Regions from separate parts of the Serratia sp. 2723 genome, predicted to be linked through region 2. Evidence: predicted binding sites of a transcription regulator. Region 2 holds the regulator's gene; each other region holds the start of a gene.
The links. Region 2 encodes sigma-54, which starts transcription at its own class of promoters, with help from an activator protein. Its sites were predicted from a motif close to GTTGGCACANNTTTCGCTNT; they were not measured.
Positions count from the first base shown of each region.

Region 1: a site for sigma-54 is predicted at 2,737-2,756, ahead of glnA (glutamate--ammonia ligase). Genes of this name have one in related genera too.
Region 3: a site for sigma-54 is predicted at 2,609-2,628, ahead of glnK (P-II family nitrogen regulator). Genes of this name have one in related genera too.

Region 1 is NZ_JBNDIN010000011.1:8,080-19,076, reverse strand. Features, by position in the region: gene yihX (glucose-1-phosphatase) at 1-477, opposite strand, end outside; gene typA (ribosome-dependent GTPase TypA) at 642-2,465, opposite strand; gene glnA (glutamate--ammonia ligase) at 2,847-4,256, shown strand; gene glnL (nitrogen regulation protein NR(II)) at 4,451-5,500, shown strand; gene glnG (nitrogen regulation protein NR(I)) at 5,511-6,923, shown strand; gene ABIE29_RS16460 (YshB family small membrane protein) at 7,206-7,328, shown strand; gene hemN (oxygen-independent coproporphyrinogen III oxidase) at 7,377-8,750, opposite strand; gene yihI (Der GTPase-activating protein YihI) at 8,937-9,485, opposite strand; gene yihA (ribosome biogenesis GTP-binding protein YihA/YsxC) at 10,231-10,878, shown strand.
Region 2 is NZ_JBNDIN010000002.1:461,067-472,063, forward strand. Features, by position in the region: gene mlaC (phospholipid-binding protein MlaC) at 1-338, opposite strand, end outside; gene mlaD (outer membrane lipid asymmetry maintenance protein MlaD) at 353-901, opposite strand; gene mlaE (lipid asymmetry maintenance ABC transporter permease subunit MlaE) at 906-1,688, opposite strand; gene mlaF (phospholipid ABC transporter ATP-binding protein MlaF) at 1,693-2,508, opposite strand; gene ABIE29_RS04785 (calcium/sodium antiporter) at 2,969-3,946, shown strand; gene kdsD (arabinose-5-phosphate isomerase KdsD) at 3,962-4,948, shown strand; gene kdsC (3-deoxy-manno-octulosonate-8-phosphatase KdsC) at 4,966-5,520, shown strand; gene lptC (LPS export ABC transporter periplasmic protein LptC) at 5,517-6,095, shown strand; gene lptA (lipopolysaccharide ABC transporter substrate-binding protein LptA) at 6,064-6,603, shown strand; gene lptB (LPS export ABC transporter ATP-binding protein) at 6,610-7,335, shown strand; gene rpoN (RNA polymerase factor sigma-54) at 7,386-8,822, shown strand; gene hpf (ribosome hibernation promoting factor) at 8,846-9,133, shown strand; gene ptsN (PTS IIA-like nitrogen regulatory protein PtsN) at 9,352-9,813, shown strand; gene rapZ (RNase adapter RapZ) at 9,943-10,800, shown strand; gene npr (PTS phosphocarrier protein NPr) at 10,797-10,997, shown strand, end outside.
Region 3 is NZ_JBNDIN010000003.1:258,459-269,455, forward strand. Features, by position in the region: gene tesB (acyl-CoA thioesterase II) at 1-841, shown strand, start outside; gene amtB (ammonium transporter AmtB) at 895-2,181, opposite strand; gene glnK (P-II family nitrogen regulator) at 2,219-2,557, opposite strand; gene ABIE29_RS06215 (SmdB family multidrug efflux ABC transporter permease/ATP-binding protein) at 2,831-4,609, opposite strand; gene ABIE29_RS06220 (SmdA family multidrug ABC transporter permease/ATP-binding protein) at 4,602-6,377, opposite strand; gene ABIE29_RS06225 (Lrp/AsnC family transcriptional regulator) at 6,458-6,919, opposite strand; gene ABIE29_RS06230 (PLP-dependent cysteine synthase family protein) at 7,086-8,126, shown strand; gene cof (HMP-PP phosphatase) at 8,308-9,129, opposite strand; gene ABIE29_RS06240 (SgrR family transcriptional regulator) at 9,262-10,968, shown strand.

The DNA of each region.
Region 1 (10,997 bases), on a different contig from region 2:
GTCCGCCGGGGTATTTTCCGCCTTCAGTACGTGCTGATAGATGTTGGCATCGGGTTTGCGCATGCCAAGATCCTGCGACAGGTACATGTGATCGGCCGCTTCGGCAACCTGAGGGTAGTGCTGAGGCCAATAATTGCAGTGCAGACGATTGGTATTCGATAACACCACCACGCGATGTCCTTCGTTGCGCAGACGGTGCATAATCTCGATCACTTCAGGGCGCAAGGCGACAAACACCGCCTGCCAGCCGGTAGCAAACTGCTCAAAGCTGAGCGCTATCCCCATCTCCTCACACAGTTTGGTTGCAAAGTCTTCGTCGCTGACCTCGCCGCGCTCGTGTTGTTGGAATACCTCGCCCATGCTAAAGCGTTCGGACAACGTCGCCAGCGGTGTGCCGCTCAGGTTGCTCCATACGCCCAGTACACGTTTGAAATCGATATCGACAATCACATTACCTAAATCAAAGATATACAGCATAGTCCTCTCCCATGGGCCAGTGAGATTTCACTGTAACGGGAAAAGTTAAAGCTGAACAGAGAGCGGAGTGAAAAGCGCATGGCGCGCCGCAGAAAGGGGGAAAGACAGAGTAAAAAACTCAGGGCGCTGTGCACGCCCTAAGTATTGCGGATTAAATCGGCGAATTAAGCTTCTTTAGGACCACGGTTGGCACGCTTACGATCGTTTTCCGTCAGGTGACGTTTACGGATACGGATCGAGATTGGCGTGACTTCTACCAGTTCGTCATCATCGATGAATTCCAGAGCCTGCTCCAGAGACATTTTGATGGCCGGAACCAGGGTAGTCGCTTCATCGGTACCCGATGCACGCATGTTGGTCAGCTTCTTACCGGTCAGGCAGTTCACGGTCAGGTCGTTAGAACGTGAGTGGATACCGATGATCTGGCCTTCATACACTTCAGCACCGTGGCCCAGGAACAGCTTACCGCGATCTTGCAGACCGTACAGAGCGAACGCTACCGCTTTGCCCTGGCCGTTAGAGATCAGCACGCCGTTCTGACGCTGGCCCACTTCACCTTGACGCACATCGTCATAGTGGCTGAAGGTGGAGTACAGCAGACCCGTACCCGAAGTCATGGTCATGAATTCGTTACGGAAACCGATCAGGCCACGGCTTGGGATCACGTAGTCAAGACGCACACGGCCCTTGCCATCTGGATCCATGTTTTTCAGGTCAGCTTTACGCTCACCCATCGCCTGCATCACAGAACCCTGGTGCTGCTCTTCGATATCCAGCGTCACGTTCTCGAACGGCTCTTGCTTGCGGCCATCGATTTCACGGAAGATAACTTTCGGACGGGAAACCGCCAGTTCAAAACCTTCACGACGCATGTTTTCGATCAGGACCGACAGGTGAAGCTCACCACGGCCTGAAACACGGAATGCATCAGCATCTTCGGTTTCTTCAACGCGCAACGCCACGTTGTGCACCAGTTCCTTGTTCAGACGCTCAAGGATTTGGCGTGAAGTCACGAACTTGCCTTCTTTACCACAGAACGGTGAGGTATTGACGTTAAAGAACATGCTTACGGTAGGTTCATCAACCGACAGTGCTGGCAACGCTTCAACCGCGTTCACATCACAAATGGTGTCAGAGATGTTCAGTTCGCCCAGGCCGGTGATGGCAACGATGTCGCCCGCTTCGGCAACGGTGGCTTCGATACGTTCCAGGCCCATATGGGTCAGCACTTTACCGATTTTACCGTTACGGGTTTTGCCTTCGCTGTCGATCAGGGTGATCTGCTGGTTAGGCTTCACTTTACCACGCTTGATACGGCCGATGCCGATAACGCCCACGTAGTTGTTGTAGTCCAGCTGGGAGATCTGCATCTGGAAGGGGGCTTCCAGCTCAACCTGCGGCGCAGAGACGTGATCGACAATCGCCTGGTACAGCGGAGTCATGTCTTCGGACATATCGTTATGGTCAAGACCCGCGATACCCATCAATGCGGATGCATAGATGATTGGGAAGTCGAGCTGTTCGTCGGTAGCGTCCAGGTTTACGAACAGGTCGAAGACCTGATCCACAACCCAGTCAGGACGCGCGCCAGGGCGGTCAACCTTGTTGATTACCACGATCGGTTTCAGACCATTAGCAAACGCTTTTTTGGTCACGAAACGGGTTTGCGGCATTGGGCCATCCATTGCATCCACAACCAGCAGCACCGAGTCGACCATTGACATCACGCGCTCTACCTCGCCGCCGAAGTCGGCGTGTCCTGGGGTATCCACGATGTTGATGCGGTAGTCTTTCCAATTAATGGCGGTGTTTTTTGCGAGGATGGTAATCCCACGCTCTTTCTCCAAATCGTTGGAGTCCATTACGCGTTCTGTCGCTTCTGAACGCTCTCCGAAAGTACCGGATTGTTGCAGCAACTTGTCAACCAGGGTGGTCTTACCATGGTCAACGTGGGCAATAATGGCGATGTTACGCAAATTTTCGATCACAGCTTTGCCTCAGGCATTAGAAATAGCGCGCTATTGTACACGTATTAAGCGAGGGACTAAACAAGATCACAACACTCTCTTATAAACAACTGTGTACAGGCTAGTTTGTGATCCCTTTCACGGTGCAAAAAGCAGCAATCGATGATGTTTTGCACCATTCCAGTGCTCTACCCCAGGTTATTTGCACCACCATAGTGCATTGCATCGCTAATGGTGCATACTGGCGATGGGCAAAACCCGCACAAACCGGCGATTTTTTCGCTTTTTAAAAGTTGGCACAGTTTTCGCTTTGTTTTAAATAAGAGCCTAGACAGGGCAAAACAGGCCAGTACACAGATTCGTTCCACGACGATGACAACGATAAATCCGGGAGAGTTAAGTATGTCCGCTGAACACGTTTTGACGATGCTGAATGAGCATGAAGTGAAATTCGTAGACCTGCGTTTCACTGACACCAAGGGTAAAGAACAACACGTCACCATCCCTGCTCATCAGGTAAATGCCGACTTCTTCGAAGAAGGTAAAATGTTTGACGGCTCCTCAATCGGTGGTTGGAAGGGCATCAACGAATCTGACATGGTCCTGATGCCAGACGCCAGCACGGCGGTTCTGGATCCGTTCTTCGAAGAATCTACCCTGATCATCCGTTGTGACATCCTCGAGCCAGGCACCATGCAGGGCTACGATCGTGACCCACGTTCGATCTCCAAGCGTGCCGAAGATTTCCTGCGCTCTTCCGGCATCGCCGATACCGTGCTGTTCGGGCCGGAACCGGAGTTCTTCCTGTTTGACGACGTGCGCTTTGGCAGCAGCATCCGTGGTTCCCATGTCAGCATTGATGACATCGAAGGCGCCTGGAACACCAGCACCAAATACGAAGGCGGCAACAAAGGCCACCGTCCAGCGGTAAAAGGCGGTTACTTCCCAGTGCCACCGGTCGACTCTTCACAGGACATCCGTTCTACCATGTGTCTGACCATGGAAGAAATGGGCCTGGTGGTTGAAGCTCACCACCACGAAGTGGCAACCGCCGGTCAAAACGAAGTGGCTACCCGCTTCAACACCATGACCAAGAAAGCCGACGAAATCCAAATCTACAAATACGTGGTTCACAACGTGGCTCACGCATTTGGCAAAACCGCGACCTTCATGCCAAAACCGATGTTCGGCGATAACGGCTCAGGTATGCACTGCCACATGTCACTGTCCAAGAACGGCACCAACCTGTTCGCTGGCGACAAGTACGGCGGCCTGTCTGAAATGGCGCTGTTCTACATTGGCGGCATCATCAAGCACGCTAAAGCGATCAATGCCCTGGCCAACCCGACCACCAACTCCTACAAGCGTCTGGTCCCAGGTTACGAAGCGCCGGTTATGCTGGCTTACTCTGCCCGTAACCGCTCTGCGTCTATCCGTATCCCAGTGGTTGCCAGCCCGAAAGCGCGCCGTATCGAAGCTCGCTTCCCGGACCCAGCGGCTAACCCATACCTGTGCTTCGCCGCGTTGCTGATGGCTGGCCTGGACGGCGTGATCAACAAGATCCACCCTGGCGATGCCATGGATAAAAACCTGTATGACCTGCCGCCGGAAGAAGAAGCTGAAATTCCAAAAGTGGCTGGCTCACTGGATGAAGCAATGGCCGCACTGAACGAAGACCGTGAATTCCTGACCCGCGGTGGCGTATTCACCGACGACGCGATCGATGCCTACATCGAACTGCGTAAGGAAGAGATGGATCGCGTGCGCATGACGCCACACCCGGTTGAGTTCGAACTGTACTACAGCGTTTAAGCCATACCCGCGCTGTCTACGGATGGCGCATCGCTCGCTATTTATCTAAGCCGTTTTTTTGTTGCCGTGGAAACTTTTAGCCCATCTTCGGATGGGCTTTTTTCTCCACCGTATGTTCTGCAAAACTATTTCATACCGTGATGGTTACGGATGGAGTAGGATGGATGCACTAAAAAGGTGCAGGAGACTGCTGTATGGCAACCGGCAAGCTGCCCGATGCTGGGCAGATCCTCAATTCTCTCATCAACAGCATTTTGCTGTTGGATGACACACTGGCGGTCCACTACGCCAACCCGGCGGCACAACAGCTGCTGGCACAGAGTTCTCGTAAACTTTTCGGTACACCGCTGCCCGATTTACTTGGCTATTTTTCGCTGAATATCGATCTGATGCGCGAGAGCCTGCATGCTGGCCAGGGCTTTACCGATAACGAAGTGACCCTGGTGGTCGACAGCCGCGCCCATATCCTCTCCCTGACCGCTCAAGCGCTGCCTGAAGGCTTTATTCTGCTCGAGCTGGCCCCAATGGACAATCAGCGTCGCCTCAGCCAGGAGCAGTTACAGCACGCTCAACAGGTTGCGGCTCGCGATCTGGTGCGCGGCCTGGCCCATGAAATCAAAAATCCGCTCGGCGGTTTGCGGGGTGCCGCGCAGTTGCTGGCCAAAGCCTTGCCAGACCCCTCGCTGACGGAATACACCAAGGTGATCATCGAACAGGCCGACCGGCTGCGTAATCTGGTAGATCGCCTGCTAGGGCCACAGCGCCCCGGCCAACATATTACCCAGAGTATCCATCAGGTTGCGGAACGGGTCTGCCAATTGGTGTCGTTGGAGAAACCTGATAACGTCACGCTGGTGCGTGATTACGACCCTAGCCTGCCGGAGTTGGCACACGATCCCGACCAAATAGAGCAGGTGTTGCTCAATATCACCCGCAACGCGCTGCAGGCGCTGAGCGAAACCGGTGGCACCATCACGCTGCGCACGCGTACCGCGTTTCAGATCACCCTGCACGGCACCCGCTACCGGCTGGCGGCACGGATCGATGTTGAGGATGACGGCCCGGGCGTACCGGCCCAGTTGCAAGACACGCTGTTCTACCCAATGGTCAGCGGCCGCGAAGGCGGTACCGGTCTGGGGTTATCCATCGCCCGTAATCTAATCGATCAGCATTGCGGAAAAATTGAATTTAACAGTTGGCCAGGTCACACCGAATTCTCGGTTTTCCTGCCTATTCGCCAGTGAGGTTTGTGCTATGCAACGAGGGATAGTCTGGATCGTCGATGACGATAGCTCCATCCGCTGGGTGCTCGAACGTGCGCTCACCGGAGCCGGGGTGAATAGCGTCACCTTCGACAGCGGCAATGCCGTGTTGGAAGCATTGGCCACGCAAACTCCCGACGTGCTGCTGTCTGATATCCGTATGCCGGGTATGGATGGCCTGGCGCTGCTCAAGCAGATCAAACAGCGTCATCCGATGCTCCCGGTCATCATAATGACCGCGCATTCCGATCTGGATGCGGCGGTCAGCGCCTATCAACAAGGGGCGTTCGATTACCTGCCAAAACCCTTTGATATTGATGAGGCCGTCGCGCTGGTAGAACGTGCCATCAGCCATTATCAGGAGCAGCAGCAACCCGCTCGCAGCCAGCCCGCCAACGATCCCGTCGCCGATATTATTGGTGAGGCCCCGGCGATGCAGGATGTGTTCCGCATTATTGGCCGCCTGTCGCGTTCCTCCATCAGCGTGCTGATCAACGGGGAGTCGGGAACCGGGAAAGAGCTGGTCGCCCATGCGCTGCATCGCCACAGCCCACGCGTCAAATCGCCGTTTATCGCTCTGAACATGGCCGCGATCCCCAAAGACCTGATCGAATCTGAACTGTTCGGTCATGAAAAAGGGGCGTTTACCGGCGCCAATCAGATCCGTCAGGGCCGTTTTGAACAGGCCGACGGCGGCACGCTGTTCCTGGATGAAATCGGCGATATGCCGCTGGATGTGCAAACCCGCTTGCTGCGCGTGCTGGCGGACGGCCAGTTCTATCGCGTGGGTGGCTATGCGCCGGTGAAGGTCGACGTACGTATCATTGCCGCCACCCACCAGAACCTGGAGTTGCGCGTCCAGGAGGGCAAATTCCGTGAGGATCTGTTCCACCGCCTGAACGTAATCCGCGTACATCTGCCCCCGCTGCGCGAACGCCGTGAGGATATTCCGCGCTTGGCACGCTATTTCCTGCAGGTGGCTGCGAAAGAGTTGGGTGTGGAGGCGAAGAACCTGCATCCGGAAACCGAAACTGCCCTCACTCGCCTGCCGTGGCCGGGCAACGTACGCCAGTTGGAAAACACCTGCCGCTGGTTGACCGTGATGGCCGCCGGGCAAGAAGTACTGATCCAGGATCTGCCCTCGGAGCTGTTTGAAACCGCAGCGCCGCAAGCCAGTAGCCACGGCCTGCCGGACAGTTGGGCCACGTTATTGGCACAATGGGCCGACCGCGCGTTGCGTTCCGGTCATCAAAACCTGTTGTCCGAAGCTCAGCCGGAAATGGAGCGCACCTTGCTCACCACCGCGCTACGACATACTCAGGGGCACAAACAGGAAGCCGCCCGCCTGTTGGGATGGGGCCGGAATACCTTGACGCGCAAGCTGAAAGAATTAGGGATGGAGTAAATAATATCCCCTCACCCTAACCCTCTCCCAAAAGGAGAGGGGACCGAACGTGCCACTGATTTACCCCTGCACTCAGTTGCTACATTGTTCTTGGGAAGTGTCACAGAATAACGCCCCACCTGATATCAACTCCGTGCCAGCTCCCTCTCCCTGTGGGAGGGTTGGGGTGAGGGGTAATTGATGATTAAAAATACAATCCAGCGCACAAAAAACCAGCGATTCAAGGCTTTTACCGGGTTTGCGACAGCAGTATGATCGAAACGCAAACTCAGGAGGTTTTTAATGCTGGATACACTCATCGTCTTTCTTACCCAAGGCGCAGACGTCGGCTCTGCCGTCAGCCATTCACCGCAGGCGGCAGTTGCCACGGTGTTGTGCGCCGCACTGATAAATTTCTTCAGTTAACAGGGCGCAGCACGCTGCGCCCCTACACATCCGCCGTGGTGTTGCGCGTCAGATAACCCGAGAGAACTGTTGGGCGCGGGCCTGTTTACGCAGGTAGATATCGAAGCACATGCAGATATTACGGATCAGCAAGCGCCCACGAGGCGTAACGCGGATACCGTGGTCATCGCGCTCCACCAGCCCGTCACGTTCGAAAGGTGCCAGCAATTCCAGATCGGCGGCAAAGTAATCCGCAAACGCAATGCCGTATTGCTGCTCAATCGGTTGATAGGCCAGTTGGAAATTACAGATCAGCGTCTTGATCACGTCACGGCGCAGGCAGTCATCTTCCGTCATCGCCAGGCCACGCCACAGGGCGTTCCCCTGCTCTTCCACACTAGCGTAATACACCTTCAGCTCTTTCTGGTTTTGCGCGTAGCTGTCACCCAGCATGCTGATGGCGGAAACCCCCAGGCCCAGCAGATCGCTGTCCCCTTGGGTGGTGTAACCCTGGAAATTGCGGTGCAGCTTGCCTTCGCGCTGGGCAATCGCCAGCTCATCGTTCGGCCGGGCAAAATGGTCCATACCGATAAACTGATAGCCCGATTCCGTCAGCGAAGCGATGGTTTGCTGCAGAATATCGAGTTTCTGCTGGGCGCTCGGTAGGTCGGCGTCCTTGATTTTACGTTGGGCAGCAAACAGGTTCGGCATATGGGCGTAGTTAAATACGCTCAGGCGATCCGGGCTCAGCTCCGCCACCCGTTGCAGCGTGAAGGCAAAACTCTCTGGCGTCTGCTTCGGCAGGCCGTAAATCAGATCGATATTGGTCGAGTTGAAACCTAGCGCTTTTGCCCGAGCGATCAGGGCAAAAATGAACTCTTCATCCTGCTCGCGGTTAACCAGACGCTGCACTTCTTTATTGAAGTCCTGCACCCCCATGCTGAGGCGGTTGAAGCCTTCGGCACGCAGGTGGTCCAGCACGTCCAGCTCGATTTCCCGCGGATCAACTTCGATCGACATCTCCATTTCTGGCTGGAAATCAAAGTGCTGGCGTAGCATGGCGACCAAGCGGCTGATTTGCTGCTTATCCAGATAGGTTGGCGTACCACCGCCCCAATGCAGTTGGCTGACCTTGCGGCCGGCAAACAGGGGGGCACGGGCGATGATTTCCTGCTCCAACACGGCCAGGTATTCATCGGCCTTGTGAGTCTGGCGTGTAACCAGCTTATTGCAGCCGCAGAAATAGCAGAGCTTGTGACAGAAAGGAATATGGACATACAGCGACAGCGGGCGCTCAGGGTAGCGCGTAGCCGCGCGTTGAAACGCGGCTTCGTCGTAGTCCTGGTTAAACTCCAGCGCCGTGGGGTATGAAGTATAACGCGGGCCTGAATAGTTATATTTTTGGATCAGGGCCAAATCCCAGACAATGGTCTGTTCTGACATGCTTGCTCACTCCTTCCGATATTTTTTCCTACCGGGCCGGGAAATGGGCAGTTGTCTACGCTGTCTGGCCGCGGAAGCACTGCGAAAACGCGTTTTGCGCTTCGACAGCCGCCATAGTTTACCTAATAACCACAGTAGATAACATGTCAACAGTAGGGCTATTGCCGGGATCAGCGACATAACCGCTTAAAATACGTCTTTCGGGTTGCCGCCTTTCAGCAGTTTCAGAATATCTTCCTGCTTCTCTTCCTGCTCTTCGTCGTCTTCATCACCCAGTTCGATGCCCAGCTGTTCCATCAGTGCATCGATACGATCCAGGGTTTGATCGACGTAAGCCTGATCTTCTGCGTTCAGCGTGGCACCTTCGTCCAGGCGATCCAGCAAGGCATCCAGACGCTCATCGTTTTCCAGCTTGGTCAGTTCTTCTTCTGGCGTAAGGCGCGGTTTTTCTGCCTTCGGTTTTGGCTGTGGCTTGGTCGCCTTCACTTTAGCGTCAACCACCAGCGCAACCGGCACTTTACTGCCGAGACGAGGATCTTTGGGTTGCGCACCAGTTTTATTTTTCTGGTTGGCGGACTCAACCTGGGTACGTGAACCGGAAGCCAGGCCACGGCGCTTTTTCAGACGCTTGCGCTCACGCGCTTCCTGATCGAGCTCCACACGACTTTTCTTTTTACTTTTTGACGTCGCCGCGCTGCTGCGTGGGCTGCGAGGTGCTTTTGATGGCTGGTTCATGGCTTTTACTCTTAGGTATGTAGATCCAGTATAGAATTGCTATACGGTTGCGGCGGAATCTAGCAGAAAGCAGACAAAGAAAAAAGGCGGCAGGTTAAAACCTGCCGCCTATTTCGCACCTTCAGTCGAAGGATATTCCTGCTCCGCGCTCCATGCGCACACTCAACATCCCGGTCTTTCCATCTGCGATAACCGCGCTCCCTGCTACTACGTCTTTCATCCTGAAAGAAAAAATCATCCGTGCTGCGATCCATTCGCTTCCACTCTTCCTGAGTGCGCTTCCCGCGAGCATCCCAATTGCAGTCACTTCATCATCCGTGTACTATTTATGCGCTCCGGCACCAATAGTCTCAATTCCATCTGACATCATCCTGGTACTCATTACACTGCCTGTGTATTCCCTGAGATTTGTCATCCTTCCTGGATGTTCCTGTTTCCTTGGCCTCCTGCCTTGCAACCTACTTTACGCTTTTATGGGGTATGCTCAAGATACCTACAGGCGGCTTACGGCGATCTTTTGCTTTTAAAAAATATAATGCATTGTTTTATAACACATAAAATACCTGTAACTTTCGAATAAAGCGACATTACCCCCTATTCGAATGGTCAATGTCTCACACGGCAGGTACTTTTTTGCCATAAGGATTTTGTGGTTAATCGCTTAAAAACCGAGAAACACACCCTTTTACCGCTGATGCAGTTATAATCGCCCACCAGATAGCCATCCTCACGGAGACGAAAAATTTTGACCAGCAAGAACTACAATTACCATGTGACCCATTTCGTCACCAGTGCACCCGATATTCGCCACCTTCCGGGGGATGAAGGTATTGAAGTTGCGTTCGCCGGCCGCTCCAACGCCGGTAAGTCCAGCGCACTGAATACCCTGACCAATCAGAAAAGCCTGGCACGTACCAGTAAAACGCCGGGGCGTACCCAGCTGATTAACCTGTTCGAAGTCGAAGAAGGCATTCGCCTGGTCGACCTGCCAGGCTATGGCTATGCCGAAGTGCCGGAAGAGATGAAGAAGAAATGGCAGCGGGCGCTGGGTGAATACCTGCAAATGCGTAACTGCCTGAAAGGCCTGGTGGTGCTGATGGATATCCGTCATCCGCTCAAAGACCTGGACCAACAGATGATCCAATGGGCCGTCGACGTTGGTACTCCAGTGCTGGTCCTGCTGACCAAGGCCGATAAGCTGGCGTCTGGTGCCCGCAAAGCGCAACTCAATATGGTACGTGAGGCCGTGCTGCCATTTATGGGAGACATTCAGGTAGAAGCCTTCTCGTCACCGAAAAAGATCGGCGTCGATAAACTTAGCCAGAAGTTGAATACCTGGTTTAACGAGATCCCACCGGAAGTGCTGCCGGAAGAAGATTTCGGCGGGGAATAATAACCGCTGCGGGTATTTCGTAGGGACATGCATGCAGAGCCGATGCCGAGACATCGGCTTTTTTATGTCCGTTTTCACCCCCGCACGAGGCGCATTTCGTTATCTAATTACAATTTTGA
Region 2 (10,997 bases):
TGGCCTTGGTACATGGCTAACGCCTGGCCATACGCCTGCTCCAGATAGGCCTGGAAGGCGGTGAAGTAAGCTTCGCGCTGGGCTGGCGTGGCGTCTTTGTAGTAACGGCCCAATACCAGCGCACCGGCATATTTCACCTGCACGAACGGCATCAGTTCTTCATGCACGATGGCGCGCAGGTAGTTGGGATCCTGCTTGATTTTTGGCTGCTCGCTTTTCAGGCGGGTGAAGGTTTTCTGCGCTGCGTCTTGCATCAGGCTGTAGGGGTTAGTCTGATCGACCGCATTAGCTAGCGGAGCAACCACCAGCAGGGCAACCATTAAAAAACGTTTCAACATGCAGGTTTCCTCGATTAATGAGTTGTAGCGGAATGCGCTGCGGCATCCGGTGCCGGAGCTGCAGCGGCGCCATCCGGTGAATTCGGGCTATCCTGACCACCGCTCTTGTAGAGGAACTGGCCGATCAAGTCCTCCAGCACCATGGCTGATTTGGTATCCTGAATGGTCCCACCATCCTTAAGGATAGCCGTACCCATCTCGGGATCTTCAAAACCGACGTTCAGCGCCAGATACTGTTCACCCAGCAGGCCGGAGGTACGGATCGCCAACGAGCTGGTGTCTGGCAGTTGGTTGTATTGTTGCTGGATATCCAGTGCCACGCGTGGCGTGTAGGTCTTCGGATCGAGCGAGATAGCCGCAACCCGGCCAACCATCACCCCACCGATCTTCACCGGCGAGCGAGCTTTCAAACCACCAATATTATCGAAGGTGGCGTAGATACGGTAAGTCGGTTCATTACCGATCGATTTAATATTGGCCACCTGGAGGCAGAGGAAGATGATGGCGCACAGCGCAATCAGCATAAACGCCCCAACCCAGATTTCACTCTTCTTCGTTTGCATCGAATCAATTCCCAAACATCAGTGCAGTCAGCACGAAATCCAATCCCAACACCGCCAGTGACGAATGTACCACGGTCCTTGTCGTTGCCTGACTAATCCCTTCAGAGGTCGGTACGGCATCATAACCATTGAAGATCGCAATCCAGCTAACGGTAATGGCAAATACCACGCTCTTGATCAGGCAGTTAAGTAAATCCTGACGCCATTCTACGGCCCCTTGCATCGCCGACCAGAAGAAACCGCTGTCGATCCCCTTCCAGTCCACGCCAACAATCGCGCCACCCCAGATACCGATGGCCACGAAAATAATCGTCAGCAGCGGCATACTGATAAGACCGGCCCAGAAACGTGGGGCAACAATACGCCGCAACGGATCGATCGCCATCATTTCCAGGCTGGAGATCTGCTCGGTGGCCTTCATCAGACCGATTTCGGCCGTCAGAGCCGAACCGGCGCGGCCAGCGAACAGCAGAGCGGTCACTACCGGCCCCAGTTCACGTAGCAATGACAACGCCACCATCATGCCCAGGCTCGCCTCGGCACTGTAGGTGGTAAGGATGATGTAACCTTGCAGCCCCAATACCATGCCGATAAACAAGCCGGAAACCATGATGATCAACAGCGACTGAACGCCCACGCTGTATAGTTGTTTGAGCAGCAGCGGCCATTGTTTGCGCGGTTCCGGGCGCCCAATCAGCGCGTGGAACAGCATCAGCCCGGCGCGTCCAAAGGCAGCGCTGGTGTTGATGCCACGGCGCCCTAACGACGCTAACGCCTTTAAAAACATGAGGTTATTTACTCCCTTCCCCTAAAAGCTCTGTCTGATAATCACCGGCTGGGTAACGGAATGGTACCGGCCCATCGGCAATACCATCCAGAAACTGGCGCACTCGCGCATCAGGATTGTTCTGTAATTGCGGTGCCGAACCTTCGGCAATCACATGGTGGTCCGCCACAATATAGGCGTAATCCGCGATACTCAAGACTTCTGGCACATCATGGGATACCACGATGCAGGTGATCCCGAGCGCGTTATTCAGCTCATCGATCAGTTTGACCAGCACGCCCATGGTGATCGGATCCTGGCCAACGAAGGGTTCGTCGAACATGATCAATGTCGGATCCAGCGCAATAGCACGCGCCAGGGCAGCTCGCCGGGCCATCCCGCCGGAAAGCTCGTTTGGCATCAGATCTGCCGCGCCGCGTAGCCCTACGGCTTCCAGCTTCATCAGCACCGTGCTGCGCAGGATCGGCTCTGGCAGGCGGCTGTGCTCACGCAGCGGGTAAGCCACGTTCTCAAATACCGTCAGATCGGTGAACAGCGCTCCCGACTGAAACAACATGCTCATCTTCTTGCGTGATTCATACAACTGATGGCGCGACAGCGCCGGGATGTTGTCCCCATCAAACCAGATCTCGCCGCAATCCGGGCTCAACTGGCCACCAATCAGGCGTAACAGCGTGGTTTTACCAATGCCGGACGGCCCCATGATGGCCGTTATCTTGCCACGAGGAACCGTCAGGTTGATGTCTTCAAATATCAGCCGATCGCCGCGAGAGAAGCTCATACCGCGCACTTCGACCAGATTATCTGCCTTCTGGTGCATTTTTATTGATCCTGTACAGGCTATTTTTTGCCAACTCATCCGTGATGGTAAAGCAAATAGGGGCGATACGTCCCATTTTTACCGAAACTTACCGTCAATGCGCTACCAATGATGCCATAGGTTTTACTTTTAGGCTCCAGACGGTCAAAATTAGGTAATAACGTAAAAAAACAAAATTGTTCAATTTTTATACCCTATAAATTTCAAGTTGCTGCTTGAAAGACGAGGGGTATAGCCGGGAAAATTCGTTGTTATGTGCAACGAGGGGTAAGCAAGCTGGCCGATGATGGTCTTTAACCAACGAACCGGGATTATTATACCCTATGGATTTCAAGCTGCAGCTAGGCGACAAGCTCGTTCATCCTCAGGAACTTACTTTAGTAAGTGACTGGGGTGGGCGAGTGCGGGTAACAACGCTGCAGCTTGAAAGACAACGGGCATACCCAATATAGGACCCTGAATGTTTCTCGCGATAGTACTGTTGATCGTTGGTTTATTTTTACTGGTGTATGGGGCAGATAGACTGGTTTATGGTGCGGCGGTGATTAGCCGCTCGCTGGGGGTTCCCCCGTTGATTATCGGCATGACGATAGTCGGTATCGGCACGTCACTGCCAGAATTGATCGTGTCGGTCACCGCCGCCCTCAATGGGCAGACCAACCTGGCGGTTGGCAACGTGATTGGCTCCAACATCACCAATATTTTACTGATCCTGGGGGTGGCAGCCCTGATCCATCCGCTGTCGGTTCGTTCCGAAGTGTTACGGCGTGAATTACCGCTGATGCTGGGGGTTATTCTGTTGTGCGGCTATGTGCTGATGGATAACACCCTGAGCCGGTTCGATGGCGTGCTGCTGCTGTTAGCCGCCACCGGTTTCATCCTGCTGATGCTGAAAATCGCCAGGCTGGCGCAACGTGAAGGCAACGACAGCCTGACGGTGGAGCAACTCGCCGAACTGCCGCAGGACAGCAGCAACACCGTGGCCTTTCTCTGGCTGGTGCTGGCCTTCATTATTCTGCCGCTGTCATCAAAGATGATCATCGATAACGCCTCAGTGATTGCCCACTACTTCGGCCTGAGCGAACTGGTGGTTGGCCTGACGATTATCGCCATCGGCACCAGCCTGCCCGAATTGGCCACCTCGATCGCCGGAGCACTAAAAGGCGAAGATGATATGGCGGTAGGGAATATCATCGGCTCGACGATTTTTAACACGGTGATTGTACTGGGCGTCCCCGCCCTGCTGTCACCGGGCAGTATCGATCCCGCCGCCTTCCAGCGTGATTACTGGGTAATGCTGGCTGCCAGTATCCTGCTTGCCGCGCTGTGTATTGGCCGCAAACATCGTATCGGTCATCTGGCAGGAGCTCTGTTATTATGTGGCTTTATTGCGTATCTTGCAGTGCTGTTCTTTAACCCTTTCAGTACGTTCGGCTAACCGTTGAGAATGAGTATGTCATCTATCCAGTTGCAACCGGGCTTTGACTTTCAGCAGGCCGGCAAAGAAGTACTCCAGATTGAGCGTGATGGCCTGGCCCAGCTCGATCGGTACATCAATGCAGATTTTACCCGGGCATGTGAAGCGATCGCCGGATGCTGCGGTAAAGTCGTGGTCATGGGCATGGGTAAATCCGGCCATATCGGCTGCAAAATTGCCGCCACGCTGGCCAGCACCGGAACCCCGGCGTTCTTCGTGCATCCGGCGGAGGCCAGCCACGGCGATCTTGGCATGGTGTCGGCGCAGGACATCGTGCTGGCGATCTCCAACTCCGGTGAGTCGAACGAAATTCTGGCGCTGATCCCGGTGTTGAAACGCCAGCAGATCCCACTGATTTGCATGACCAACAACCCGGAAAGCTCGATGGGCAAGGCGGCAGATGTGCATCTGTGTATCAAGGTGCCACAGGAGGCTTGCCCACTGGGTCTGGCTCCTACCACCAGCACCACTGCCACCTTGGTCATGGGTGATGCGTTAGCCGTAGCGCTGCTGAAGGCCAGGGGCTTTACCCCGGAAGATTTCGCCCTGTCTCACCCTGGTGGAGCATTGGGGCGCCGCCTGCTGCTGCGCGTTAGCGATATCATGCACAGCGGCGACGAAATTCCGCACGTCAGCGCCGAAGCCTCGCTGCGCGACGCGCTACTGGAGATCACCCGTAAAAATCTGGGCATGACGGTGATCTGCGACGACCTGATGAAGATCGCCGGTATTTTTACCGACGGTGACTTGCGCCGGGTGTTCGATATGGGCATCGATCTGAATAATGCCAAAATCACCGACGTCATGACCCTGGGCGGTATCCGGGTGCGCCCGAACCTGCTGGCGGTCGATGCGCTCAATCTGATGCAGCAACGCCATATCACCGCCGTGCTGGTTGCCGATGGCGACCAATTGCTGGGTGTGGTACATATGCATGACATGCTGCGCGCTGGCGTCATTTAATGAAAGGAACCAACTGCATGAGTCTGGTTGAAACCTGTTACGGGCCGGTAGCTGAAGAAGTCATGGCACGCGCCGGGAAAATCCGCCTGTTGATTTGTGATGTCGACGGTGTGCTGTCAGACGGCCTGATCTACATGGGCAATAACGGTGAAGAGCTTAAAGCCTTCAACGTCCGTGACGGCTACGGCATCCGCTGCCTGAAAACCTCGGGGATCGAGGTAGCCATCATCACCGGGCGTTCGGCCAAGCTACTGGAAGACCGGGCAAAAACGTTGGATATCACCCATCTGTATCAGGGGCAGTCCGATAAGCTTTTGGCCTTCCGTGAACTGTTGGATAAACTGTCCCTGATGCCAGATGAAATCGCCTACATCGGCGACGATCTGATCGACTGGCCGGTGATGGCCGAAGTCGGTCTGGCCGTAGCAGTGGCCGATGCACATCCAATTTTGTTACCTCGCGCCCATTATGTGACCCGCATCAACGGTGGTCGTGGTGCAGTACGCGAGCTGTGCGACCTGATCCTGCTGGCGCAAAACAAGCTGGAGGACGCCAAAGGGCTGTCAATATGAGTAAAACCAAACTTTGGATCACCCTCTTGCTGACCGTGATCGCGCTGGCGCTGATTGGCTGGAACATGGCCGATTTCAGTGATGACAGCAGCTCGGTACCGGTCAACAACCAGGACCCGACCTATCAGAGCCAGCATACCGTGACCGTGGTGTACAACCCGGCCGGGCAACTAAGCTACAAGCTGGTGGCAGAAGAGGTTAAATATTACACCGCCGATGAGTTAAGCTGGTTCACCCAGCCGGTGATGACGCTGTTTGATGAGCGTGCCGTGGCCACCTGGTCGATACGCGCCGATCGTGCCAAGCTGACCAAAAACCGCATGCTGTATCTGTACGGCCACGTGGAGGTGAACAGTTTGACAACCACCTCACAGCTGGAAAAAATTAAAACCGATAATGCCCAGATTAATCTGGTCACCCAGGACGTCTCTTCCGATGATGAAGTGACACTGTTCGGCACGAATTTCACCTCTAACGGCATGAAAATGCGTGGTAATCTGCGGAACAAAACCGCTGAGCTGATTGATAAGGTCAAGACCAACTATGAAATTCAGAACCAAAAGCCAACTCCGTAATCTGTTGATCGTCAGCCTCGTTTTGACCGCCAGCTCCCCCGCATTGGCGTTGAAATCCGACTCTGACCAACCGGTAAGTATCGACTCGCTGAAACAGTCGCTGGATATGCAGAGCAACGTCAGCACCTTTACCGACAATGTGGTGATCAAGCAGGGCACTATCGAGATCAAGGCCGACAAGGTCGTGGTCACGCGCCCGGGTGGCGATCAGAACAAAACCTATATTGAAGCGTTCGGCACTCCGGTAACCTTCTACCAGATGCAGGACAGCGGCAAGCCGGTAAAAGGCCATGCGCAGAAAGTCCGTTACGACGTTGCGACACAGCTGATCACCCTCACCGGCAACGCCTATCTGGAACAGCTCGACAGCAACGTGAAGGGCGACCGTATTACCTATCTGGTGCCACAGCAGCAGATGCAGGCGTTCAGCGATAAAGGCAAACGCGTGACCACGGTTCTGGTGCCATCACAGTTGCAAGACAAAAACGGTCAAAAGAAGAGTAACTAATTACTTATGGCAACACTCATCGCAGAAAACCTGGCGAAAGCCTACAAAGGCCGCAAAGTCGTTGAAGACGTGAGCCTGAAAGTGAAATCTGGCGAGATCGTCGGCCTGCTGGGGCCAAACGGTGCCGGTAAGACCACCACTTTCTACATGGTGGTTGGCATCGTTCAGCGCGACGCCGGGCGCATCGTGATCGATGACGAAGATATCAGTATCCTGCCGCTGCACGCCCGAGCACGCCGCGGTATCGGTTACCTGCCGCAGGAAGCCTCAATCTTCCGCCGCCTGAGTGTTTACGACAACCTGATGGCGGTGCTGGAGATCCGCGCCGATCTCACCAGTGAACAGCGCAACGATCGGGCTATCGAGCTGCTGGAAGAGTTTCATATCTCCCACCTGCGTGACAATCTGGGCCAATCGCTTTCCGGGGGTGAACGCCGCCGCGTGGAGATTGCCCGCGCGTTGGCCGCCAACCCGAAATTTATCCTGCTGGATGAGCCTTTCGCCGGGGTTGACCCGATTTCCGTTATCGATATCAAGAAAATCATCGAGCACCTGCGTGACAGCGGCCTTGGCGTGCTGATCACCGATCATAACGTACGCGAGACGCTTGACGTGTGTGAACGTGCCTATATCGTCAGCCAGGGCAAGCTGATTGCCCACGGTACACCGGACGCCATTCTGGCCGATGAGCAGGTGAAACGCGTTTATCTGGGCGAAGAGTTCCGCCTATAAGCTCTAGCGGCAGGCCAACAGGCCACCGTTAACGGAAGTAGCAGAAGATTATGAAGCAAGGTTTGCAACTCAGGCTCAGCCAGCAACTGGCCATGACCCCCCAACTTCAGCAGGCGATCCGCCTGTTGCAGCTGTCCACGCTTGAGCTCCAGCAGGAGATCCAACTGGCACTAGAGAGCAACCCGCTGCTTGAACAGTCCGAAGACCAGCACGAAGAGGTCGACACCAAAGAAAGCATCGAGACCGAAGGGCTAGACACCCGCGAAGCGCTGGAACAGAAGGACATGCCCGAAGAGCTGCCTCTGGATGCCACCTGGGATGAGATCTATACCGCGGGTACCCCTTCCGGTACCGGTACTGATTATGGCGATGACGAACTTCCGGTCTATCAGGGCGAAACCACGCAAACGCTGCAGGACTACCTGATGTGGCAAGTGGATCTGACGCCGTTCTCCGACACCGATGCCGCCATCGCCACCTCGATCGTCGACGCCGTTGATGACACGGGCTATCTCACCGTACCGCTGGAAGACATTCTGGAAAGTATGGGTGACGATAATGTGACGATGGACGAGGTCGAAGCGGTATTGAAGCGCGTACAGCGTTTTGATCCGGTCGGCGTCGCGGCACGCGATCTGCGTGATTGCCTGTTGATCCAGCTTTCCCAGTACGCCAAAGACACTCCCTATCTGGCTGAAGCCCGTCTGATCGTCAGTGAACATCTGGATTTGCTGGCCAACCACGACTTTCGCAGTCTGATGCGAACAACTCGCTTAAAAGAAGATACACTGAAAGAAGCGATGGTGTTGATCCACTCGCTCGATCCGCGCCCCGGGCAATCGATCAATACCGGGGAATCCGAGTATGTGATCCCGGATGTGCTGGTACGCAAGGTGCAGGATAAGTGGGTGGTGGAGCTTAATGCCGACAGCATCCCACGGCTGAAAATCAACCAGCAATATGCGGCACTGGGCAACACGGTGCGCAACGATGCCGACGGCCAGTATATCCGCAGCAATTTGCAGGAAGCAAAGTGGCTGATCAAGAGTCTGGAAAGCCGGAACGACACGCTGCTCAAGGTGACCCGCTGTATTGTCGAACAGCAGGAAGCGTTCTTTGAACAGGGTGCAGAATTTATGAAGCCCATGGTGCTGGCAGATATCGCCCAGGCCGTGGAAATGCATGAGTCGACAATCTCACGCGTGACGACGCAGAAGTTCCTGCATAGCCCGCGTGGTATTTTCGAATTGAAGTATTTCTTCTCCAGCCATGTGAATACCGACAGCGGTGGCGAAGCCTCCTCTACGGCGATCCGGGCATTAGTGAAGAAATTGATCGCAGCGGAAAACCCCGCCAAACCGCTTAGCGACAGTAAACTGACCACGATGCTTTCCGATCAGGGGATCATGGTGGCACGGCGCACCGTCGCCAAGTACCGAGAGTCTTTGTCCATCCCGCCGTCCAACCAGCGTAAACAGTTGGTTTGACCTCTATAGAGAAGGAAGACATTATGCAGCTCAACATTACCGGACACCACGTCGAAATCACCGAACCCATGCGTGAGTTCGTCAACACCAAGTTTGCCAAACTCGAGCAGTATTTTGACCGCATTAATCAGGTATATGTCGTACTCAGTGTGGAAAAAGTGCAGCAGATTGCGGAAGCAACGGTGCATGTGAATGGCGGCGAGTTGCACGCCACCTCGGAAAAAGAAGATATGTATGCCGCAATTGACTGTCTGATCGACAAACTGGCGCGTCAATTGAACAAACATAAAGACAAACTAAAGCAACACTGACATTCTGGGCCGTTATGCGATGCATAATGGTCCACATCGTAGTCAAATTGGCTACACGGCAACCCTCGGCGCAGCACCTGTATGGGTATGCGCCGATAAGCCATCAGGGTTAAACAGGCGAAAAACCGTTTCATGAAGGTTATCAGCGCAAGCCTACTTGCCAATGGTAAAGCAGGCTTGCAATAAAGCGACAGGATGCGGTTTTAAGTGAAGATGAGATGAACAACGAAATAATGCAATTAAGCTCGGTGTTAAACATCGAGTGCACCAGAAGCTCGGTACACTGCACCAGCAAGAAACGGGCTTTGGAAATTATCAGCGAGCTGGCGGCCAAACAGCTCAACCTACCTTCACAGGTGGTGTTTGACGCAATACTTACCCGGGAGCGTATGGGCAGTACCGGTATCGGCAACGGTATCGCGATCCCACATGGCAAACTGGAAGAGGACACTTTGCGGGCCGTTGGCGTGTTTATCCGCCTTGAGCAACCTATCGCCTTTGATGCCATTGATAATCAACCAGTCGATCTGCTGTTCGCCTTGCTGGTACCGGCCGATCAATGTAAAACTCATTTGCATACGCTGTCGCTGGTTGCCAAACGGCTGGCCGACAAAACCGTGTGCCGCCGCCTGCGCGCAGCGCTGAGCGACGAAGAGCTGTATCAGATCATCACCGAGTAACCATCGGCTGGCGTGACTTTCAGCCATGAAAACGCTACTGTTTTACTTATGATATATCCGGGCCGTGGCCCGGATAATAGATCCTAACGGTGGCGATGAGCGCCATTGAGATGCCAGGGGAGTTACCACATGGTGCTGATGATTGTCAGCGGCCGTTCCGGTTCGGGGAAATCCGTCGCCTTGCGGGCGCTGGAAGACATGGGTTTTTACTGCGTTGATAACCTGCCCGTGGTGTTGTTGCCACAACTGGCCCAGACGCTGGCCGAACGTAATAGCTCCGCTGCGGTAAGCATCGACGTCCGTAACATGCCGGAATCGCCGGAAGTGTTTGAATATGCAATGACCCAGTTGCCGGAGAGCTTCACACCACAGCTGCTGTTCCTTGATGCCGATCGCAACACCCTGATCCGCCGCTACAGCGACACCCGTCGCCTGCATCCTCTCTCTGCCAAGAACCTGTCGCTGGAAAGCGCGATCGATGAAGAAAGCGATCTGCTGGAACCGCTGCGTTCCCGTGCCGATCTGATCATCGATACCTCGGAAATGTCGGTGCATGAACTGGCGGAAATGCTGCGTACCCGTCTGTTGGGCAAACGCGAACGCGAGCTGACGATGGTGTTCGAATCCTTCGGCTTCAAGCACGGTATTCCTATCGATGCCGATTACGTGTTCGACGTACGTTTCCTGCCCAACCCGCACTGGGACCCAAAACTGCGCCCGATGACCGGCCTGGATAAACCCGTGGCCTCGTTCCTCGATCGCCACACCGAAGTGCACAACTTCATTTACCAGACCCGCAGCTATCTGGAACAGTGGCTGCCGATGCTGGAGACCAACAACCGCAGCTATCTGACCGTCGCCATTGGTTGTACCGGCGGTAAGCACCGTTCGGTGTACGTGGCTGAACAGCTGGCGGATTATTTCCGTTCACGCGGCAAGAACGTGCAGTCACGTCACCGCACACTGGAAAAGCGTAAACAACAATGACGGTCAAGCAGACGGTTGAAATCAAGAACAAGCTGGGCATGCACGCCCGCCCGGCTATGAAGCTGTTTGAGCTGGTGCAGAGTTTTGACGCCGAAGTGCTGCTGCGTAATGACAGCGGCACCGAAGCGGAAGCCAGCAGCGTGATCGCGCTGCTGATGCTGGATTCCGCCCAGGGCCGCCAGATCGAAATTGAAGCC
Region 3 (10,997 bases), on a different contig from region 2:
CCTCGAACTGCTGGATTTGGAAAAAATTGAAGAAGGTTTATTTCGTGGCCAAAGCGAAGATCTGGGGTTACGCCAGGTCTTTGGCGGTCAGGTCGTTGGCCAGGCGCTGTATGCCGCCAAGCAAACCGTTCCTGCGGAGCGTATCGTTCACTCCTTCCACAGCTATTTCCTGCGCCCTGGGGATAGCAGTAAACCGATTGTTTATGACGTAGAAACCCTGCGCGATGGCAATAGCTTCAGCGCGCGCCGCGTTAGCGCCATTCAAAATGGCAAACCTATTTTCTACATGACGGCCTCTTTCCAAAGCCCCGAGCAAGGTTTTGAACACCAAAACACCATGCCGGATGTCCCACCGCCGGAAGGATTGATGTCGGAGTCAGAAATTGCACAAAAGCTGTCGCATATGCTGCCGGAAAAAGTGCGCGAAAAGTTTATTGGCCCGAAGCCGATCGAAATGCGCCCGGTGAAATTCCACAACCCGCTGAAAGGCAGCGTAGAAGAGCCTTATCGCCACGTCTGGTTCCGAGCCAACGGCACCATGCCGGACGACCTGCGGATCCATCAGTATCTACTTGGCTACGCCTCTGACTTCCACTTCCTGTTGACGGCGCTACAGCCGCATGGCGTCGGTTTCCTCGAGCCGGGCATGCAGGTTGCCACCATTGACCATTCCATGTGGTTCCACCGCCCGTTCCGTATGGACGACTGGCTGCTGTATGCGGTAGAAAGCACCTCCGCCTCCGGTGCCCGTGGTTTTGTGCGCGGCCAGTTCTATACCCGAGAGGGTGTGCTGGTGGCAACGACCGTGCAAGAAGGCGTGATCCGCAAACGTGATGCTTAATTGAAAAAGGGGCGATGTCTCCATCGCCCCCTCTGTGTTTAATTCAACGTATTTTACTGGTTGTAAGCATTCTCGCCATGGCTGTTCACATCCAGTCCTTCACGTTCCTGCTCTTCTGGTACGCGTAGCCCTACCACAGCCCCAGCCACTTTAAAGGCGATAAACGCGGCCACGCTTGACCACACCAGCGTCACAACGACGCTCAGCAACTGGATCCACACCTGATGCCCCATGGTGACGCCAGCGGCGTAGCCCGTACCGCCCAGTGATGAGGCGGTAAAGACGCCGGTCAACAGACAGCCGACGATGCCGCACACCCCGTGCACACCAAACACATCGCAGGTGTCGTCCACTTTCAGCCATTTCTTCAGCGTAACCACACCCCACAGGCCAGCGATACCGCCTACCAGGCCGATAATCAGCGCACCACCAACACCCACGGTACCCGCCGCTGGCGTAATCGCAACCAGACCAGCGATACAGCCCGAGCAGGCTCCCAGCAGAGAAGGTTTACCACGCACGACCCACTCGGCAAAGGTCCAGGAGAGGATTGCTCCGGCGGTAGCTATCACCGTGTTGAGGAACGCCAGCGCCGCAATACCGTTGGCCGCACTGGCCGAACCGGCGTTGAAGCCAAACCAGCCGATATACAGGATCGAGGCTCCGGTAAACACCATCGGCAGGTTGTGTGGCTTGAAGGCCTCTTTGCCATAGCCGGCACGTTTACCCAACAGATAAGCCCCTACCAGACCAGCACTGGCGGCATTGATATGCACCACGGTACCGCCCGCAAAGTCCAATGCACCGTCGGTTGCCAGGAAGCCACCGCCCCAAACCATATGCGCAATCGGCAGGTAGGAAATCGTGAACCAGATGGCGGCAAAAATGACCACCGCAGAGAAGCGGATACGCTCGGCAAAGCCGCCGACCACCAACGCCACGGTAATACAGGCAAAGGAACACTGGAATGCCACGTGGATCATCTGGCTAAAGGTGCCGGTCAGGCTGTCTACGCCGATCCCTTTGAGCATCACCGTCTGGAAGCCGCCGAAGAAGGCGTTACCTTCGCTGAACGCCAGGCTGTAGCCATAAATGACCCACAGCACGCACACCAGGGCAAAGGTGACGGTCACCTGAGTCAACATTGAGAGGACGTTCTTCGAGCGCAGCAGGCCGCCGTAGAACAGCGCCACGCCCGGTAGAGTCATAAACAGCACCAGCGCGGTGCAAATCATCATAAAGGCGTTGTCCGCCTTGTCTGCCACCGCCGGAGCGGCCAGTGCCAAAGAAGGGACCAGGGTTACCAAACTCAGGCCCAACGTGGATAACAGTCTTTTCATTATCAATCCATCCCCATTCAGTTGACTGAGCCTGCGATCACAGAGCCGCTTCGTCGGTTTCGCCGGTACGAATTCGAATCACACGTTGCAATTCGGCAACGAAAATTTTGCCGTCACCGATCTTGCCGGTGTAGGCTGCCTTGCTAATCACATCAACCACTTCATCCAGTTGGTCATCGGCAATAGCGATATCAATTTTGACCTTCGGTAAGAAATTGACGCTGTACTCTGCCCCGCGATAGAGCTCGGCATGGCCCTTCTGGCGGCCAAATCCTTTGACTTCAGTTACGGTCAGCCCCTGAATACCTACAGAGGATAAGGCTTCACGCACGTCCTCTAATTTGAATGGTTTGATCACCACGGTAACCAGCTTCATATTGCCTCTCCACGATTAAGCCCAAAAACTTACCCCCGGTACGAGTCATATAAAGCAAAGGCTGTGCCATAAATTATTTTATATTTAAATTCAAATGATTATATGGAAACATCCACAATCAGAGGCCAGCTCTGGAGGAAAGCAGAGATCGCTGCCTGGGGATCGCGCACCCTTTTGGTGCATTACGCGTTGGGAAAGTGCAGCAGGAGGGAGTTGAATAGCGCTATTGCCTGTTGGTGGTGCGGGCTCCTGGAACGAAGCCCTTGCTTAAGGTTATGCGGGCTGAGTTTCATCGCGAGCCGTGGCAGCCAACTCTTCGCCCACCAGCTGTAGCTGATACATCTGGTAGTAGCGGCCCTGCTGTGCCAACAGTTGCTGATGGTTGCCCTGCTCCACGGCATGACCGCGATGCAGTACCAGAATAGAGTCGGCATCCACAATGGTTGAAAGGCGATGGGCGATCACCACCAGCGTCGTCTGCTCGCGGATCAACCGTAAGGCACGCTGGATCGCCTGCTCGGTGCCAGAGTCGATGTTTGCGGTCGCTTCATCCAGGATCAGGATCTGCGGTGCCTGGACCAGCACGCGCGCCAAGGCCAACAGTTGCTTCTGTCCTACGGACAGGTTATTCCCCTGCTCCCCCAGGCGCGTATGGATGCCCTGTGGGAAGCTACGTACCAGTTCCCCCAGTTGCACCGTTTCCAGCGCCTGCCAGACTGCCTCTTCACCGATAGAGCGACCAAGCGTGACGTTCGCCAGCACCGATTCCGCCATCACCACCGGATCTTGCTGCACCATGGCAATACCTTGGCGCAGGGTACGGTGCGAAAGCGTGGACAACGGGCGACCATCCAGACGAATTTCCCCTTCGCTCAGCGGGTAATAACCCATCAACAGGTTAGCCAAGGTGCTCTTTCCGCTGCCGGTATGCCCCACCAGGGCAACAAAACCCCGTGACGGCACCTGCAAAGAGATATGCTGCAGCACTTTTTTATCACTGCGGTAGGCAAAACTCAGGTCGCTGATATCGATACGGCCACTCGCCAACGGCCTATCGTCACTGCCATAGCTCTGCTGGCTGCGATCCATCAGCTCGAAAATACGCTCACCGGCCACCACGGCCTGCTGCAATATCGATTGCTGGGCAGTCAGCTCAATCAACGGTTCGTTCAACCGGCCAAGATAGTTGATGAAGGCATACAGCACCCCCACGCCAATCGCGCCCTCACCGCTGAAACCAAACAGCATCAACAGACCGCATAGTACCAGGGCAGAGAACAGGCTAAGCAGCGGCCGTAACAGGAAACCATCCAGCCGCAGTGTCTGCATCCGGGCGGTATAATGCGAGCGGCTGGCCGCACTCATGCGCTCACCAAAGCGGATCTGCTGGCGGAACTGCTGGATCACTCCCATGCCGCTGATCACTTCGTTGAAGCCGTCGTTGATATCCGCCAGGTAGCTACGCATCCGCCGCACGATTGGCGTGCTGTAGTATTGATAGATCCCCATCACCACCAGCACCGCCGGGAAGATGCAGATCGCCACCAGCGCCATGCGCCAGTCCAGGCTGAACATCGCCACCAGCATCGCCCCGATCAGCGCCGCACTTTTCAGTACCGTGGACACCACCATCACATACAGATCTTTGATCACTTCGGTATCGTTGGTGACTCGCGAGATCAATTGCCCGACAGGCTGGGTATCAAAGGCACTCAGCGGTTGGCGCAAGGCCGCGTCCATCACGTCGGTACGCAACCGCTGTACCACCCCAACCGCTACCCGATTAAACAGGATGGCCTGGAAATAGTGCAACGCCGCAGCGAGCAGTTCCAGCAGGATATAAGCCGCTGCCAGGGAGCTGACAATCATCAGCGGCAGCTGCCCTTTGGCAACATAGTTATCAATAAAGTAGCCGATCAGAATTGGCCCGGCGACTTCCGCCGCCGCCGCTACCCACAACATCAATACCGCCAACCCCAGAGGTTTACGATAAGGCGAGCCATAGGCCAGCAAACGTTTCAGCGTTGGCCATATAGTTTGTATTTTACTCATCGGCCAAACCCTCCTCGGTGCTATCAGGAGCCTCATCCAACGCCGCTTCCAGTTGCTGATAGCGATACATGTCGCGATACCAGCCAGGCTCTGTAGCCAATTGCCCATGCTGTCCGCGCTGTACCACCGAGCCGTGTTGCATTACCAGAATTTCGCTGGCTTCCGTCAGGGCCGAAAGGCGGTGTGCGCTGATGATCACCGTGCGGTTTTGCCCCCAACTGCGCAGATTATGCAGGATCTGGTGTTCGGTGCGCCCATCCACCGCCGAGAGGGCATCGTCGAGGATCAGAATTTCCGCCCCCAGCAGTAGCGCTCGCGCGATGGAAATACGCTGTTTCTGACCACCAGAAAGCATCACGCCGCGCTCACCCACCTCGGTCTCGTAACCCTGAGGTAAACGCAGAATATCTTCATGCACGCTGGCCAGGCGCGCTGCCTGTTCAATCTGTTCCTGAGTGGCCGCCGGGTTGCCCAAGGCAATATTATTGGCCACGCTATCGGAGAACAGGAACGGCGTCTGGCTAACGACCGACAGGCGTGAACGCCACTCGTCGAGCTTGATCTGGGTGAGCAGCAAGCCGTGATAGCTGATATGGCCGTCATCAATATCAAACTGGCGCTGGATCAACGAAAGCAGCGTCGATTTACCCGAACCTGTCGGCCCACACAGCCCCAGCATTTGTCCCGGCTGAAGCTGCAACGCCACGTCATGCAGCGCAGGTTTGTTGGTTTGCGGATAATGGAACGCATTGATTTCCACGCTTAGGCAGCCGCGCCCATCGGGTAGCTCAAGTTCACCATCCTTCACGGCCGGTGCCTCTTCCAGCAGGCTGCGGATACGGCTATAGGCGGCACTGCCGCGCTCGACGATGTTGAACATCCAGGCCAGTGCCAGCATCGGCCAAATCATCAGGCCAAGGTACATGACAAAGCTGGTCAGTTGGCCCAGCGTGAGGGAACCGTTAACCACCATCCAGCTACCGCCGCCGATCGCCAGCAGGTTGGCCGCACCGATAGCGATGTAAATCGTTGGATCAAAGCGCGCATCAACTCGCGCCACGTGCATATTCTTCGCGCCGGTTTGCGCTGCCACTTCGGCAAACTGGTTGGACTGATGATCCTCCAGGCCAAAAGCCTTGATCATACGGATGCTGGTCATGCTCTCCTGTGCCTGATCGTTAAGGCTGGAAAACGCGGCCTGCGCCGACTTGAAACGCTGGTGCAACTGATCGCCATAGTATTTGATGACGATCGCCATGATCGGCATCGGGATCAGGGAAAGCAGGGTCAATTGCCAACTGATCTGGGTACTCATCACAATCAGCACCGCCAGCCCCATGACCAAAGAGTCCACCAGCGTCAGCACGCCTTCACCGGCGGCAAACACTACGCGGTCAACATCATTGGTCGCTCTGGCCATCAGATCGCCGGTTCGGTGGCGCAAATAGAAAGCCGGGTTCTGACGGCTGAGTTGACGATAGAAGTTTTCCCGCAGTTCTACGGCCAGCTGGTAGGAAGCGCCAAACAACAGCACTCGCCACACATAGCGCAGCAGATAAACCACAATGGCGGTGCCAAGCATCAACCCCAGCCAGGCCATCAGCACCTTGTTGGACATCTGATCCTTGGTGACGCCATCGACAATGATGCCAACCAGCTTAGGCGGTAGCAGTTGCAGTATGGCAATGGCAATCAGTAGCACCACCGCCCCGAGGTAGCGACGCCACTCGCGGCGAAAATACCAGCCGATTTGAGCAAAGAGTCTCACGCAGTTTTATTCCAGACAGTATCCGACAAATTAGCGGCCGCAACCCTGCAACCTTAACATTCAACAGTAGAGTGACGATTTCACTCTGGCACGGGTAGCGCCGTGGTGTATTTGATTTTTTCCATCGCGAAGCTGGAAGTGACATCAATCAGTCCCGGCACGCCGGTCACCAGGCGCTTATAGAAATTGTCATAGCTTTTCATGTCCGCCACCTCGACCTGCATCAGGTAATCATACTCCCCCGCCATACGGTAAAACGCCAACACTTCCGGCATCTGCGCGGTGAGAGCGACAAATTTTTGATACCACTCGCTGCTGTGTTGCTGGGTTTTTATCAGCACAAACGCCGTCAGGCCAAGCCCAAGCTTTTCATTATCCAGCAGCGCGACGCGCGCGCGAATGTAACCTTCATCTTCCAGCCTTTTCAGCCGTTTCCAGCAGGGCGTTGAGGTCAGATTCACCGCTTCGGCCAGCACTTGCAGCGATTGCGTACAGTCCTGTTGCAGCATGCACAGCAGTTTACGGTCAGTTTTATCCAACATAAGGGGGGTTCATAGAAAATATTTCTCCCATTAGGCGATTAAACAGGAAAAATGGCAATCCTTTTTTCTCGCTGAACCGCTATGCTACACCTCAAACATCCCTGCTGAATTTCAAGCTACAGCTTGCAAAGCGGCAAGTTTAAGCCCCCTATTTTGAGGCCAGATCATGACAAACGCTTGGGTAAAATATGCTATTGGTGAAATAGAAGCGGATTTCCAACGCTCCGCCGATACGCACTTGATCCGCTTGAACTTGCCGGAATTTCCTGGCATCTATCTTTACCTGAAAGATGAAAGCACCCACCCCACCGGTAGTCTGAAACACCGCCTGGCGCGTTCACTGTTCCTTTATGGGCTCTGTAACGGCTGGATCAACCAGAACACGCCGATTATTGAAGCCTCTTCGGGGAGCACGGCGGTATCTGAAGCCTATTTTGCCCGCCTGCTCGGCCTGCCGTTTATCGCGGTGATGCCTTCCTGTACGGCTAAACGTAAGGTGGAGCAAATCGCCTTTTACGGAGGCCGCAGCCATTTTGTCGATCATGCGGCCCAGATTTATGCGGTGTCAGAGGAGTTGGCCAAAGAGCTGAACGGCCATTATATGGATCAGTTCACCTTTGCCGAACGCGCCACCGACTGGCGTGGTAACAACAACATCGCCGACAGCATTTTCCGCCAGATGGAGCGCGAACCGCACCCGGTTCCGAAACACATCGTGATGAGTGCTGGCACTGGCGGCACCTCAGCAACGCTGGGGCGCTATATTCGCTATCAAGGTCATGATACACAGCTCACCGTGGTCGATCCGGAAAACTCGGTGTTCTACGACTGCTTCCATCATGGCGATCGCACCATCATCGGTAGCTGTGGCAGCCGTATCGAAGGTATTGGCCGCCCACGCGCCGAACCGTCGTTTATCCCTTCGGTGATCGATAACATGCTGCGCGTGCCCGATGCCGCCAGTATCGCTACTATTTATTGGTTGGAAAATATTCTTGGCCGCAAGGTAGGAGCCTCCACCGGCACCAACGTCTGGGGAGCACTGCAACTGGCCAGACAGATGCGGGAAAAAGGCGAGCAAGGTGCCATCGTCACTCTGCTATGCGACAGCGGCGAGCGCTATCTGGATACCTATTACAGCAGCGACTGGGTCAGCAACCATATCGGCGATCTGACGCCTTATCGCACTCAGTTGACCAAGCTTTAAGTGAATAAATATCCCCAATGGATTTCAAGTTGTAGCTAGGCGGCAAGGACACTCATCCCCAGGAGCTTACTTTTGTAAGTGACTGGGGTGAGGGTACGCAGCCAACAACGCTACAACTTGAAAGACGAAGGGGGAAAAAAAAGCCGGGTAGTCATACCCGGCCGGCTGTAATGCTAATACCTCAGAATTCGGGGGAATAGGTGAGGTGTGGTGAACGCAGCCAATGATGTAAATAGTGAGCCACCGCCTGCTGTTCGCAGTGGCCGATAACCTGTAATTGGGGCAATGACGATTTCAACTGTGGCAAAGCATTGCCCATCACCACGCCATGCCCGACACCCGCCAGCATTTCCTTATCATTCATCGCATCGCCAAAGGCCATACAATCGGCCAACGTCAGCCCCAGATGGTGGCTCAACCTGTCCAATGCAGCGCCCTTGTTGCAGCCTTTTGGCAACACCTCGAGGCAATCATAGGCCGAGAAGCACAGGTCGGCACGGGTGCCAAAATGCTCACTCAACTGTGTCTGCAGTATGACCAGTTCTTCATGGGGGGCACAGAAACAGACCTTGCTGTTGCCAAACGCGGGCAGACGGCGCAAATCGGCGAGTTGGAAATGAAAGCCACTGAGATGATGTGCAGCCAGCATTTCCGGCACTGCGGTTTCGGTCAACCATCCCTCATCACGAAACACGTGCATGCTGGCAGAGGTACGCCAATGGGTATGCAACACCTCTTCGGCAATCTCCGCCGGTAAGTCGGTAGCATGCAGTTGCTGCCCTTGCTGGTCATAGACGCGAGTGCCGTTACCGGTGATCAGATAACCTTGTAAACCCAGTTGCGCCATGACCGGCTGGGCATCGAGGTAATGCCGCCCAGTGGCAAAGGTCACCACTATCTCCCTGTCGATAAGCTGCTTTAACACGCTCAGCGTTTCCGGCCCGACACGGTGATCGGGGGTCAGCAGGGTGCCATCCATATCGAAAGCGGCCAGGCGATACATAGGAACCTCGTAAATGTGAGCACAATGGCAATCACCGCAGTATGGGGTGGTATTTGCGGAAGTAATAGTGAACAATTGCCCCAAATGCTTCCTGATTTATCTTTCATCGCTTGCAACCCCTAGGATAACGCTATGCGCCTAGTTCATCGCCTCGGCCAGTATCAACGTTTGTACCACCAGCTAGGCAGCGCGCCGGTGGCGATCACCATCGGTGAATTAGCTGCGATCTTCTGTTGCAGCGAGCGACATGCACGCACCCTGGTGCAGCAGTTGCAGCAACAAGGTTGGCTAAGTTGGCACTCACAGGCCGGGAGGGGGAAACGCGCACAGTTGCAATGCCTGAAAACCCCCGATGAACTACGGGCCGCTCATCTTCAACGTTTACTGCAACTGGGCGATCACCAGGGAGCCCTGGAAATGGCGCAGTTGGCGCCACAGCATCTGCAAGAATTGCTGAGCCCCCACCTCGGCGGGCAATGGCAGGAAGGCAGCCCTACGCTGCGTATCCCTTATTACCGCACGTTGGAAAAGCTCGATCCGTTGACGCTAAGCGGCCGCGCGGAACAGCATCTGGTCGCCACCGTTTATGCCGGTTTGACACGCTTCAATACCGGTTGCCCAGAACCGCAGCCCGATCTGGCCCATCACTGGCAGGTTAGCGAAGACGGCCTGCGTTGGCAGTTCTTTCTGCGCAATCAGCTGCGATGGCATAACGGCGAGACCTTGACGGCCCAACAGCTATTGCAGACTCTCAATACCCTGCGCCAGCACCCTCGTAGCCAGCCATTATTGAGCAGCGTGGCGGCAATCAGCCTGCCGCATACGCTATGCGTCCAGTTCGATCTGCAAATACCCGACTATTGGCTGGCACACCGGCTGGCAGAACTGCCCTGCCTGATGACCCATCCAGAGTTACCGACCCTCGGCGCAGGTCCCTTTAAGCTGGCACTAAACGAGCCGCATATGGTGCGACTGGAACTGCATCCTTACTACCACCTGCAACATCCTTATCTGGAAAGCATCGAATACTGGATCACGCCAGAGTTGCCAACCCGCAGTACCGACACCAGTTGCCAGCACCCGGTACGCATCACCATCGGCCAGCAGGAAGAGCTGGCACAGGCACGGCCGGTACAACGCAGTATGAGCCAAGGGTGGTGCTACCTGGCAATTAACCAGCGCCGTGGCGTGCTGAGTGAGACCCAAGGGCAAAAGCTGCTGATGCTGATCCAGCGCTCCGGGCTGCTGGCCAGTTTGCCCATCCAGCAGGGCGTGATCATGCCAAGCCATGAAATGCTGCCGGGCTGGGCGATCCCTGAGCATGATGTCAGAGAGGATGTTGAGCTCCCCCCTCGGTTGACGCTGCTGTACCATCCACCGATCGAACTAGAAAGCGTGACTCAGGCTTTGCAACAATTGCTGGCGGAGCATGGCTGCCAATTAGCGATCCGCTATTATTCCGGCAAACGTTGGCAAAGTACCGAGCAGATAGCCCAAGCCGATCTGCTGCTGGCCGATAACCTGATTGGTGAAGCCCCGGAAGCGACGTTAGAAAGCTGGCTACGTCGCGATTTGCTGTGGCAAGGGATCTTGCGAGAAGAGGATTGGCAACACCAGCAGCGTATCCTGCAGCAGATCCAGCAGTGCCCTGTACCACTGCAACGCTACAGCCAGTTAAAAGCGTATTATCAACAGTTGATGGAAGCCGCCATCCTGACGCCACTATTCAACTATCAGTACCAGGTGAGCGCACCTCCTCGCATTCATGGCGTAATGCTCACCGCCTACGGCTGGTTTGATTTTTGCCAGGCGTGGCTGCCACCGCCGCTGGATGAGTAGGTTGCCCTACGCTGCAGGAAGCATTTCTG